One region of the Bradyrhizobium sp. AUGA SZCCT0177 genome, then DNA from elsewhere that is predicted to be linked to it. Evidence: predicted binding sites of a transcription regulator. Region 1 holds the regulator's gene; each other region holds the start of a gene.
The links. The regulator HrcA, encoded in region 1, represses chaperone genes, less so after heat shock. The targets are predictions, from matches to a motif close to GTTAGCACTCNCNNNNNGNGAGTGCTAAC.

Region 1 (4,134 bases):
TGCCGCTGATCATCAGCCTTGGCAGCCCGTTCCTGATCGCGCTCGGCCGGGAGCCCGATGCGGCCGACCGCCAGCCAAGCTTCGCCGCGGGCCTCTACGCCGGGCCTGTTCATATCGAGTCCGATGGCGGCGCCGAATGCGTGCAGGTGGATTTCACGCCGCTCGGCGCTTACCGCTTTTTCGGCGGCGACGTCGCAGGTCTTGCCGCGCGCATGGTCGATATCGGCGACGTGCTCAGCCACGAAGGCCGGCAATTGCGCGAGAGACTGGGCGCGACGGCTTGCTGGCAACACCGCTTCGACCTGCTCGAGGACTTCATCGCCGGCCGCGCCAATCATCTGCCGTCGCCGGAGATCGCCTTCGCCTGGCGCCGGCTGGCGCTGACCGCGGGCAGCGCGCGGATCACGGCACTGGCAGGTGAAATCGGCTGGAGCCGCAAACATCTGGTCGAGCGTTTTCGATCCGAGCTTGGCCTCGCGCCCAAATCAATCGCGCGCATGATGCGCTTTCACCGGGCCTGCCGGCTGGCACGCAGCGGGACAGCTCCCGGCTGGGCCGGGATTGCCGCCGAGAGCGGCTTTTCCGACCAGGCCCATCTGGTGCGCGAATTCGGCGAACTGGCCGGCGAGACGCCGACGGCCTGGGCACGGCGTCTGGCGCTGATCGACAGCCGGCTGACACGTCCGAACGAAGCGCTTTCCGACTGGTAACAAATCTTCAAGCCGGCGCCGCCGGCGTATCAGCATATTGACGCGGTGAAGCCGAAAGAAGGAGTTTGCCGTGACGAACAGCAATGACGCGCAGCGCATCTACCCGACAATGCGCTGCAGGGATGCCGAGGCGATGATCCGCTGGCTCAAGGATGTGCTTGGTTTCACCGAGCATGTCGTCTACCGCACGGACGGCGTGGTACAGCACGCACAACTTGCCTGCGGCGCGTCGCTTCTGATGCTCGGTCAGGCCCGTGACGATGAGTACGGCAGATTGGTTGGCGACATCTCCGGCCGCCGCACCGACGCGCTTTATGTCGCCGTCGAGGATCCCGACGCGCTGTGCGCCAAGGTGAAGGCATCAGGCGCCAAAATCGAAATGGAGCTGCACAACACCGACTACGGCAGCCGCGATTTCGCCTGCCGGGACCCGGAAGGCAATCTCTGGAGCTTTGGCACCTACTGGCCGAAGGCGAATGAGAAGCCGATGGACGCGTAGGTCGGATCGGCTCTTTCGGCTTAGGTCGTGACGTCGGCGGCGGGCGCCGCCTTGGCGCCGCCTTTGGAGACGCCGACCAGCGCCGGACGCAGCACGCGCTCGCCGATCATGAAGCCGGCCTGCACCACCTGCACCACGGTGCCCGCCGGCACCGACGCGTCAGGGACTTCGTACATCGCCTGCTGGAAGTTCGGATTGAACTTCTCACCCGACGGATCGAATTTCTTGACGCCGTTTTTCTCCAGCGTGTTGAGCAGCGACCGCTCGGTCAGCTCGACGCCTTCGATGAACGCCTTCAGCGCCGGGTCGGCCGAGGCCTTCATTTCCTCAGGAACCGCATCCAGCGCGCGTTGCAGATTGTCGGCGATATCGAGAATGTCGCGCGCGAAGCCGGTGATGCCGTAAGCCCGCGCATCGGCAACTTCCTTGGCGGTGCGTTTGCGCAGATTTTCCATCTCCGCCAGCGTGCGCAGCATCTTGTCGCGCGCTTCAGCCGCTTCCTTCGTCAACGCCTCGACCGATCCTTCCTCGGGATCATCAGGCATGATGTAGGGCTTTGAGACCACGGGCTCGCCGCTCTGGGCCACCGCGTCATCATTCGGCCGGTTGGGATCGGTCATAAGTCTGCCTTCTCAAAAGAACCGTTCGGTTAAATGGGGATTTGCTGCCCGGGATATCGTGCTTTAGCGGGTGAAAATCAAGCGTTCCATGGCGTTTTCGAGTGATGCCTGCACCGGACCTGATCCGGGGTGGGGCCCGGTTCGCGCCGGGAAAGGCGTCAAAACAACAAAGCGAAGCTTTTTTCGGGCCGGATCAGCCACCGAGCATGCGGCTGACGATGCGCGCGGCATAGTCCACCGTCGGAATCACCCTTGCATAGTTGAGCCGCGTCGGCCCGATCACGCCGAGAACCCCGACGATGCGGCCGGCGGCGTCACTATAGGGCGCGATGATGGTGGAGGAACCGGACAGCGAGAACAGCTTGTTCTCCGATCCGATGAAGATCCGCACGCCCTCGGCGCGCTCGGCGCGACCGAGCAGATCAATGACGCCGCGCTTGGTCTCGAGGTCGTCGAACAGCGATTTCACGCGCTCCAGATCTTCCAGCGCATGCAGATCCTCGAGCAGATTGGCGTGACCGCGCACGATCAATTGGCGGTCCTCGCTTTCGCCGCCGGACCAGCTCGCGATGCCGGCCGCGATGATCTTCTGCGTCAGCTGATCGAGTTCGGCGCGGCTTTGCGTCAGCGCGGTTTCGAGTTCGAGGCGCGACTCGGCAAGCGTACGGCCGCGAATGCGGGAATTGAGGAAATTGCTGGCTTCCGTCAGCGCCGACGAGGGAACGCCGGGCGGCAGGGTCAGCACGCGGTTTTCGACCTGGCCGTCCTCGCTGACCAGCACCACCAGCGCGCGTTCCGGCTCCAGCCGCACGAATTCGATGTGCTTCAGCCGCGAATTGGATTTCGCTGTCAGCACCACCGCGGCGGCGCGGGTCAGGCCCGACAACCGCGTCAGGGCTTCGCCGAGCGCCGCCTCGACCGATTGCGCGCGGCCGACGGACGCAAGCTGGGTCTGGATCGACTGCCGTTCGTCTTCGGTGAGATCGCCGACCTGCATCAGCGCATCGACGAAGAAGCGCAGGCCGAGTTCCGTGGGCAGCCGGCCGGCCGAGGTATGCGGCGCGTAGATCAGGCCGAGCTGTTCGAGGTCCGACATCACATTGCGAACCGAGGCCGGCGACAGCGGCATCGCGATCAGGCGCGAGATGTTGCGCGAGCCCACCGGCTCGCCGGTTGCGAGGTAACTCTCGACGATTTGACGAAAAATGTCGCGCGAGCGCTCATTGAGCTGGGCCAGCCCGGCATTCGGTGCGATCAGGCCAATCGGATCGTGGTGGGCCACAATTACTCCCTCACAGCTGCCCCTAATCTGTCTATCCGGAGGGCCGGTGACAAGCACGCATTACACCTCAAAGAGGTGGCAAAGGCCCTTGCCGCTGCCCGCTCCCCCTCCTACAAGCACCGCGAACCGCTTTTACTTGATTTTTCGGAGGATTCCCCATGCGGCCAAGCCGCCGTGCGCCCGATGAGCTGCGCCCCGTGTCGCTGGAACGCGGCGTCGTCAAATACGCCGAAGGTTCCTGCATGGTGAAATTCGGCGATACCCACGTGCTGGTCACGGCCACGCTGGAAGAACGCCTCCCGCCATGGCTCAAGGGTCAGGGCCGCGGCTGGGTCACCGCCGAATACGGCATGCTGCCCCGCGCCACCCTGGAACGCACCCGCCGCGAGGCCGCCACCGGCAAGCAGGGCGGCCGCACCGTCGAAATCCAGCGCCTGATCGGGCGCTCGCTACGCGCGGCTGTCGACCTTGAAGCGCTCGGCGAGCGTCAGATCACGGTCGATTGCGACGTGATCCAGGCCGATGGCGGCACCCGCACCGCCTCGATAACCGGCGCCTGGGTGGCGCTGGCCGACTGCATCTCGTGGATGAAGAACCGCAACATGCTGAAAGCCAATGTGCTCCGCGATAATGTCGCGGCGATCTCCTGCGGCATCTATCAGGGCACGCCGGTGCTCGACCTCGATTATGCCGAGGATTCCGAGGCCGATACCGACGCCAATTTCGTCATGACCGGCGACGGCCGCATCATCGAGGTGCAGGGCACCGCGGAGAAAACGCCGTTCTCGCAGGACGAGTTCCTGGCGCTGATGGCGCTGGCGCGCAAGGGCGTCGCGCGTCTGGTGGACTTGCAAAAGATGGCCGTCGCGTAGTCTGATTGATCATGCACCGTCGAATCACAGGCCGCCTAGTGATCGCGACCCACAATCCCGGCAAGCTTGCCGAGATGCGCGAATTGCTGGCGCCACATGGCGTCGAGGCGATCTCCGCGGGCGAACTCGGCCTCGATGAGCCCGAGGAGAC
Region 2 (4,134 bases), on a different contig from region 1:
CTCGATCGATCTGCTGTCCGTGGTACCGGCCAACGTCTACGGTTACGCTGCGCTTGTGGCGTACTCGCTGCACCAGCCATCCGCCGCGCCGGCCACCGGCCCATAGCAGAACCTGATCTCGCCCTCGTTCGCCAACCCGCTGGTCTTGCTCATTGTCTCGATGGTGATCGGGAGCCCTGTTCGGCTATGCCTCGGACCAGCTCGCGAAGGTGCTGCCCACAAAACAGCCGACCACGGCGGCGCACGCATAACCGAAGCACCGCGTTTTGTGCCCGGTCCCAATTCCGTCATCGACTCGGTCCCAAGGTCGATGGATAACCGAACGCGGCGTCCGGTCGATTTCCGATACATGGCTAGCGCCCGCAAAGCGCCCCCTAATTGATATCGCAATGTCCGCGATCGCAGCGCCAACTATGTCCTGTATGTTCGGCAATGCCGCGAAGGGAATTGCCGGAGTTCAGAAAGACGGCAAACTAAAGGCCGCCACTATAGATGGATCTTTCTCCGTAGCCGCTCCTAATTGTTTTTGACAGGTTTAGCCACTCACGCCGGCATCAAGCGCCTTAGTTCTTTCTGGGCAGCGGTTCGTTCGCTACTTCCTCTGCCAGTAGCTTTAGAAGCTTCTCCTGCCGCGCGTCAGCTTTCGCTGCCGCCGCTTCCGATGCAGCCACGAGACTGCGATAGAGCTTAAGGTTTTGCTGGCGAATGAAAAATTGATGTTCCATAGCTACCTCCTCTGAGGGCATGGACCGAAGCGCATCGTGCGCTTGAGAATGGAGAATGGGAAGTGTCGCGCACGTATTGTCTGCCGGAACGATCGAAGACGACGACAAGCTGGGGCAAGCCGTCACCAACATCGCACTGACATCGCGCAAGCGGTTAGTTTGGGCGGCAAGCAGTCATTAAGACGGGCACAAGCCGGGATACCGTCTGGCTTGCCTACGCTTACGGCGTTGTAAATACGGTCAGCCTTTACGTCGAGCACGGACAAGAGACTTTTCATGCCATTCACGTCGAAGCGAGCAGTTCGTTTCCATTAGCGTTGCGGATCTCTTTGTTAGCCGCCGCTCTGCTAGCCGCTCTGGTTTGGATTTTGCGCCTGTTGGCCAGGCGTCTAATTCGGGTTCTGGCCGGACTTAGCGGACTAATCGCCCTGTCGATTCTGCTGACCAGACTTGTTGGGATCATTCTGTTTATCATCCCGTCTCCTTAATGGTCGGGAACATATGACAACCGAGCATTCGGAGGTTCGTTCCGGCAAATCAAAAAGAAAGCCGTTCAATTGCCGCGCGGGCCGCGCGGGCCGCGCAGTCAAGTCGCCGAGCCTCAGAATGTGCTCAGGTGCGCTCCCACCGCAATTGCTTCAGTTGAATTAGTGCAACCGGAACACGCCGTCGATAGCGTGCAGCTCAGCAGGCTTGATGAGTTTCGAGTGCACAACGGTAACTGCGAACAGGGGTCCTTCGAGTGATTTTTCCCAGAACGCGAGGAAATCCTTCAACGCCGGGAAATCCGGAAACATATCGTAGTCCTGCCAGACGTAAGCTTGCAGCAGCCAGCGCCGATCGGGACGGCGATAAACGATTTCCGCTGTTGTCAGTCCGTAGCCTAAGACCTGCTTCCTGAAATCCTTGGAAACCGCATCTTGCTCGACCATGCCAACCTCCAGCCCAACTGAAGAGTAATGCGTGATTCTCAATTCGCCAAAAAGGGAAACGTTCAATAGGTCATAGCAATCAACACGCTAGCAGCATGTTACTTCACTTGCTAGCAGTCGCCCCTCCTCCAGAAACTCAAGCCGCAGTCAAACATCGTGGGCCGAAGCCCTTGCGCCCCAGGGTCACAGGCTTATGTGAAGAGCGGCTAGCACTCGCTCATTGCGACTGCCAATCCAGAAATAATCACAAAAGCCATAATAATCACAAAAGCCATGGAGGATCGCATGAAGTTCCGTCCGCTCCACGATCGCGTCGTGGTCAAACGCATCGATGCCGAAGACAAAACCGCAGGCGGCATCCTCATTCCGGACAGTGCCAAGGAAAAGCCCTCGCAGGGCGAGATCATCGCCGTTGGTCCGGGCGGCCGTGACGAAGCCGGCAAGCTGATCCCGATCGACCTCAAGGTGGGTGACCGCGTGTTGTTCGGCAAGTGGTCGGGCACCGAGGTCAAGCTCGATGGTCAGGAACTTCTGATCATGAAGGAAAGCGACATCATGGGCGTTCTCACCGACGTTCCCGCCGCCAAGAAGAAGGCCGCTTAAGCGCTTTAGCCCGTTCCCTCATCCTGAGGAGCCGGCGCAGCCAGCATCTCGAAGGAAGAGGTCTGCAATCCAAATCTCATCCCCCAGGAATCCGCCCAGTCGCGCGCACCTTGGGATCTGGGAATACGGAGATCATTATGTCAGCCAAGGAAGTCAAATTCGGCGTTGATGCCCGCGACAGGATGCTGCGCGGTGTCGAAATTCTCAACAACGCGGTGAAGGTCACCCTCGGCCCCAAGGGCCGCAACGTCGTGCTCGACAAGTCGTTCGGCGCTCCCCGCATCACCAAGGACGGCGTCACCGTCGCCAAGGAAATCGAACTCGAAGACAAGTTCGAGAACATGGGCGCACAAATGGTGCGCGAAGTAGCCTCCAAGGCGGCCGATGCGGCCGGCGACGGAACCACCACTGCGACCGTGCTGGCGGCAGCTATCGTCCGCGAAGGCGCCAAGTCGGTTGCTGCCGGCATGAACCCGATGGATCTGAAGCGCGGTATCGACCTGGCGGTGGACGCCGTGGTCGCCGACCTCGTCAAGAACTCCAAGAAGGTCACCTCGAACGAGGAAATCGCCCAGGTCGGCACCATCTCCTCCAACGGCGACGTGGAAATCGGCAAGTTTCTTGCCGACGCCATGAAGAAGGTCGGCAATGAGGGCGTCATTACGGTTGAGGAAGCCAAGTCGCTCGAGACCGAACTCGAGGTCGTCGAAGGCATGCAGTTCGACCGCGGCTACATCTCGCCCTACTTCATCACCAACGCCGACAAGATGCGCGTTGAAATGGATGATGTCTATATTCTCGTCTACGAGAAGAAGCTCTCCAGCCTGAACGAACTGCTTCCGCTTCTGGAAGCTATCGTGCAGACCGGCAAGCCGCTGGTCATCGTCGCGGAAGACGTCGAAGGCGAAGCGCTCGCCACCCTCGTCGTCAACCGTCTGCGCGGTGGTCTGAAGGTCGCGGCCGTCAAGGCGCCGGGCTTCGGCGATCGCCGCAAGGCCATGCTGCAGGACATCGCGGTACTGACCGGCGGTCAGGCGATCTCGGAAGATCTTGGCATCAAGCTTGAGAACGTCACGCTCGCCATGCTCGGTCGCGCCAAGAAAGTGATGATTGACAAGGAGAACACCACCATCGTTAACGGCGCTGGCAAGAAGGCCGACATCGAAGCCCGCGTTCAACAGATCAAGGCGCAGATCGAGGAAACCACCTCGGACTACGACCGTGAGAAGCTGCAGGAGCGTCTGGCCAAGCTCGCAGGCGGCGTCGCGGTGATCCGCGTCGGCGGCGCGACCGAAGTCGAAGTCAAGGAGCGCAAGGACCGCGTGGACGACGCGATGCACGCGACCCGTGCGGCGGTGGAAGAAGGCATCGTGCCGGGCGGCGGCGTCGCCTTGCTCCGTGCCTCCCTGCATCTCAAGGGGCTGCGCACCAAGAACGATGACCAGAAGACCGGCGTCGATATCGTGCGCAAGGCGCTATCCGCGCCAGCACGCCAGATCGCGGTCAACGCGGGCGAAGACGGCTCCGTGATCGTTGGCAAGATCCTAGAGAAGGAGCAGTACTCCTACGGTTTCGACTCGCAGACCGGCGAATACGTCAACCTGATCTCCAAGGGCATCATCGACCCGACCAAGGTGGTTCGCGTGGCGATCCAGAACGCGGCTTCCGTTGCGGCGCTGCTGATCACCACCGAAGCCATGGTGGCCGAAGTGCCGAAGAAGAACGCGGGCGGCGGCGGTATGCCCCCGGGCGGCGGCGGCATGGGCGGCATGGGAGGTATGGACTTCTAAGTCCAACCATTCAGAGCACAACAATAAGAAAGGCCCGGCAGCGATGCGGGCCTTTCTGCATTAGCTACACGTCCACACGTCCAT
Region 3 (4,134 bases), on a different contig from region 1:
GCCCCGGCACTTTTCAATAGCATCGACAGGCGCAAAAAAAGGGCTGCCATTTGGCAGCCCTTTAAGCGTTCGTGCGGATCCTTGGCTTAGAAGCCCATGCCGCCCATTCCACCCATGCCGCCGCCGCCGCCGGGCATCGGCGCGGCCGGCTCCTTCGGCAGTTCGGCGACCATGGCCTCGGTGGTCACCAGGAGGCCGGCGACGGAGGAAGCGTCCTGCAGGGCAGTGCGCACCACTTTGGCCGGGTCGATGATGCCCTTGTCGACCATGTCGACATACTGCTCGGTCTGGGCGTCGAAGCCGAAGGTTTCGGACTTGTTCTCGAGGATCTTGCCGACCACGATCGAGCCCTCGACACCGGCGTTCTCCGAGATCTGGCGGACCGGAGCTTCCAGCGCCTTCAGCACGATGTTGATGCCGGCCTGAACGTCGGAATTGTCGTGCTGGATGCGGCCGACCGCCTTCTTGGCGCGCAGCAGCGCCACGCCGCCGCCCGGCACGATGCCTTCCTGCACGGCCGCGCGGGTTGCGTTGAGCGCGTCCTCGACACGGTCCTTCTTCTCCTTGACCTCGATCTCGGTCGCACCGCCGACGCGGATCACCGCGACGCCGCCGGCGAGCTTGGCCAGGCGCTCCTGCAGCTTCTCGCGGTCGTAGTCCGAGGTGGTTTCCTCGATCTGCGCCTTGATCTGGCTGACGCGGGCTTCGATCGCCGGCTTCTTGCCGGCGCCGTTGACGATGGTGGTGTTCTCCTTGTCGATCACCACCTTCTTGGCGCGGCCGAGCATGTTGACGGTGACGCTTTCCAGCTTCATGCCGAGCTCATCGGAGATCAGCTGACCGCCGGTCAGGATTGCGATGTCTTCCAGCATCGCCTTGCGGCGATCGCCGAAGCCCGGCGCCTTGACGGCGGCGACCTTCAGTCCACCACGAAGACGGTTCACCACCAGCGTCGCCAGCGCCTCACCCTCGACGTCCTCGGCGATGATCAAGAGCGGGCGGCCGGACTGCACCACGGCTTCCAGCACCGGCAGCATCGCCTGCAGGCCGGAGAGCTTCTTCTCGTGCAGCAGCACGTAGACGTCCTCGAGCTCGGCGGTCATCTTTTCCGCGTTGGTGATGAAGTAGGGCGACAGATAGCCGCGGTCGAACTTCATGCCCTCGACGATGTCGACTTCGGTCTCGAGCGACTTGTTTTCCTCGACGGTAATGACGCCTTCATTGCCGACCTTCTGCATCGCCTGCGCGATCATCTTGCCGATGGCGGCATCGCCATTGGCCGAGATGGTGCCGACCTGGGCGACTTCGGCGGAGGAGGCGACCGGCTTGGCGCGCTTTTCGATGTCCTTGACCACGGCCAGCACCGCGATGTCGATGCCGCGCTTCAGATCCATCGGGTTCATGCCGGCGGCAACCGACTTGGCGCCTTCGCGCACGATCGCCTGGGCGAGCACGGTTGCGGTGGTGGTGCCGTCGCCGGCGGTGTCGTTGGTCTTGGAGGCGACTTCGCGCAGCATCTGCGCGCCCATGTTCTCGAACTTGTCCTCGAGTTCGATCTCCTTGGCGACGGTAACGCCGTCCTTGGTGATGCGCGGGGCGCCGAAGCTCTTGTCGATCACGACATTGCGGCCCTTCGGGCCGAGCGTCACCTTCACGGCGTTGGCGAGGATATCGACGCCGCGCAGCATGCGATCGCGGGCGTCTCCGGCGAATTTAACGTCTTTGGCAGCCATTTGGATTTACTCCTGGAAATGAACCCTCATCCTGAGGAGCGGCCACTTGGCCGCGTCTCGAAGGATGAGTTTGTGAATGTCGGCCCTTCGAGACGGCAGCTTCGCTGCCTCCTCAGGGTGAGGGAGGCGGTGCTTAAACCAGCACGCCCATGATGTCGGATTCCTTCATGATGAGGAGTTCCTCACCGTCGAGCTTGACCTCGGTGCCCGACCATTTGCCGAACAGCACGCGGTCGCCGACCTTGAGGTCGATCGGGATCAGTTTGCCGGCCTCGTCCCGGCCGCCCGGGCCGACGGCCGTGATTTCGCCCTGCGAGGGCTTTTCCTTGGCGCTGTCGGGAATGATGATGCCGCCCTTGGTCTTCTCTTCGGCGTCGATACGCTTGACCACGACGCGGTCATGCAGTGGGCGGAATTTGGATTTGGCCATGAGGTTTCCTCTTTGGAAGGCTTGGTTTCAGGTCTGATTGCCATCAAAATGGCTGCTAATGCCGGGTATTCGACACCGTCCCGGGCGGGACGGCCAAACTCCTTACTTGCCTTAGCAATCGTCGCGTTTGAGTGCTAATGTGTGGCCCGGGGAATATGGCTTGGCGCCGATCCTGTCAAGCAAGGGGGGTTAAGGCCCAAAAAAGGTTAAGGCCTTGGTGAGGCCAATATAGGATGCTCCCTGAGAAACCAAATCGGAGCGACGGCGTAATTTGATGGACGTCATTGCTCCGGCACGTGTTTTACGGTTGGCTGCAGGACGGGTGCGGCCAAAAAACTTGTTTGGGGGAATGCGATGATCGGGTCCGGTACTGCGCGCGTGGTTGCCAATCTGGCGATCGCCTCAGCGCTCACGATGCTCTTGGGAGCGTGCAGCAGCATGAGCCTGCCGTCGCTGTCATCAAGTTCCGCGCCTCCGCCCGAGCCGGGTGTGGCTCCCGACATGCCGGCGACGATCCGCTCCGACGAGATCGTCGGCCGCTGGGGTCTCGCCTCGTATCAGAATCCGAACGACCGGGCCCGCACCGAAAAGATGGCCCGCGATCAGTGCAGGCAGCCTTATGTGATCACCGCCGGCACCTCCGGGGGCGTGGTCATGCATCTGGCCGACCAGGCGACCCCGCAGGAACTGCGCCTCAAGGGCTCTCCGAGCGGCAAGAATTATATCGGCCCGGCCGGACCGACCCCGGGCGAGCAGGACCGCGAGGTCGTCTCGTTCGACGGCCGCGTTCTGGTGACCCGCTTTGTCGACAAGGATGCCGGGGTCCGTTACGGCAACATGGTCTATGTCCGCTGCGCGCCGCGCGCCTGAGCCCTCCGTCATTCCGGGATGGTCCAAAGGACCAGACCACAGATGCGCAATTGCGCATCGGGGAATCTCGAGATTCCGGGTTCGATGCTTCGCATCGCCCCGGAATGACATTCTAAACCATAAATAAAAAACGCCGGCTTCGCGCCGGCGTTTTCGTATTCTCGGGATGACGCCCGCGTAGGCGCCAACTGAACCCTTAATCGAACAGCGCGTCGATGTCGTCTTGCGAGGCATGGCCGACGTCGCCGTCGAGCTTCGGACCGTTGAGCAGCTTGGCGTCGCCTTCACGGGTGTCGACGATCGGGGTCGCGTGCGCCTTCAGCGCGTCGACGCCACCCCAGATGTCCATCATGACGTTGATGTGGTTCTCGATGAACTTCATCGTGGTCATCACCTTGCTGATGCGCTGGCCGGTGAGATCCTGGAAGTTGCAGGCTTCGAAGATCGCGATGACGCGTTCCTGGATTTCCTCGCTGAGCAGCTTCTGCTGGTCCGGCGAAGTGTTCTTGGACAGCGCGGTCGCCGCCTGGTCGATCGCCTCGGTGGCTTCGAGAATCTGCTGCGTGGCCTGCTCGGTGCCGCCGACGACGGCGCCGAGTTCGCCATTGACCTTGGCCATTTCGCCGCCGTCAAAGCTCTTGCCGTGCAGGGTTGCGATTTCGCGCTTGGTGCGGTTGATGGCGTCGTGAATGAGGTCGAGTTCGACCTTGAGCTTTTCGCACTGCTCGATCTGGGCACGATAGGTTTCCAGCAGCGCCTGGGCTTCGGCAACCTCGCGCGCCACCGACGCTTCCGCCGATTCAGTCACGACGGAGCGGCCTTGACCGCCCGCGGCCATCTGGGCGCGGATCGAGCGCAGTTCGCTCATGATCTCGCGATGCATCGGGCCGATGTCGCCGCCTTCGGCAGCTGCGGACACCGGTATTGGCACATCGCCCAAAATGGCCTGTTCGATACGAAAACGTTTGCGACTAACCGACATGATGTATTCCCACCCCTTAACTCCGTGACCTGTTTTAGGCAGATGCGATTTAACGTGAGGTTCACGCGGGGAACACATCGCGGCGTAGTCTTCCGCGAGGCGCACACCAGGGATTAACC

Region 2: JQ597_RS31710 (co-chaperone GroES) is a predicted target of HrcA. The motif match lies at 1,863-1,891, and genes of this name have one in related genera.
Region 3: JQ597_RS34050 (co-chaperone GroES) is a predicted target of HrcA. The motif match lies at 2,274-2,302, and genes of this name have one in related genera.

Annotation. Positions count from the first base shown of each region.
Region 1 covers NZ_JAFCMA010000007.1:147,222-151,355, forward strand. Annotated here, with positions in the region: gene JQ597_RS10595 (helix-turn-helix domain-containing protein) at 1-710, shown strand, start outside; gene JQ597_RS10600 (VOC family protein) at 781-1,209, shown strand; gene grpE (nucleotide exchange factor GrpE) at 1,230-1,829, opposite strand; gene hrcA (heat-inducible transcriptional repressor HrcA) at 2,023-3,111, opposite strand; gene rph (ribonuclease PH) at 3,270-3,983, shown strand; gene rdgB (RdgB/HAM1 family non-canonical purine NTP pyrophosphatase) at 3,995-4,134, shown strand, end outside.
Region 2 covers NZ_JAFCMA010000037.1:14,507-18,640, reverse strand. Annotated here, with positions in the region: gene JQ597_RS31725 (DUF1097 domain-containing protein) at 1-106, shown strand, start outside; gene JQ597_RS31720 (hypothetical protein) at 564-725, opposite strand; gene JQ597_RS31715 (usg protein) at 1,373-1,657, opposite strand; gene JQ597_RS31710 (co-chaperone GroES) at 1,943-2,260, shown strand; gene groL (chaperonin GroEL) at 2,398-4,050, shown strand; partial or broken gene JQ597_RS31700 (nickel-responsive transcriptional regulator NikR) at 4,126-4,134, shown strand, end outside.
Region 3 covers NZ_JAFCMA010000045.1:27,180-31,313, reverse strand. Annotated here, with positions in the region: gene JQ597_RS34060 (glycosyl hydrolase 108 family protein) at 1-20, shown strand, start outside; gene groL (chaperonin GroEL) at 87-1,733, opposite strand; gene JQ597_RS34050 (co-chaperone GroES) at 1,867-2,163, opposite strand; gene JQ597_RS34045 (hypothetical protein) at 2,518-3,033, shown strand; gene JQ597_RS34040 (protein phosphatase CheZ) at 3,230-4,015, opposite strand.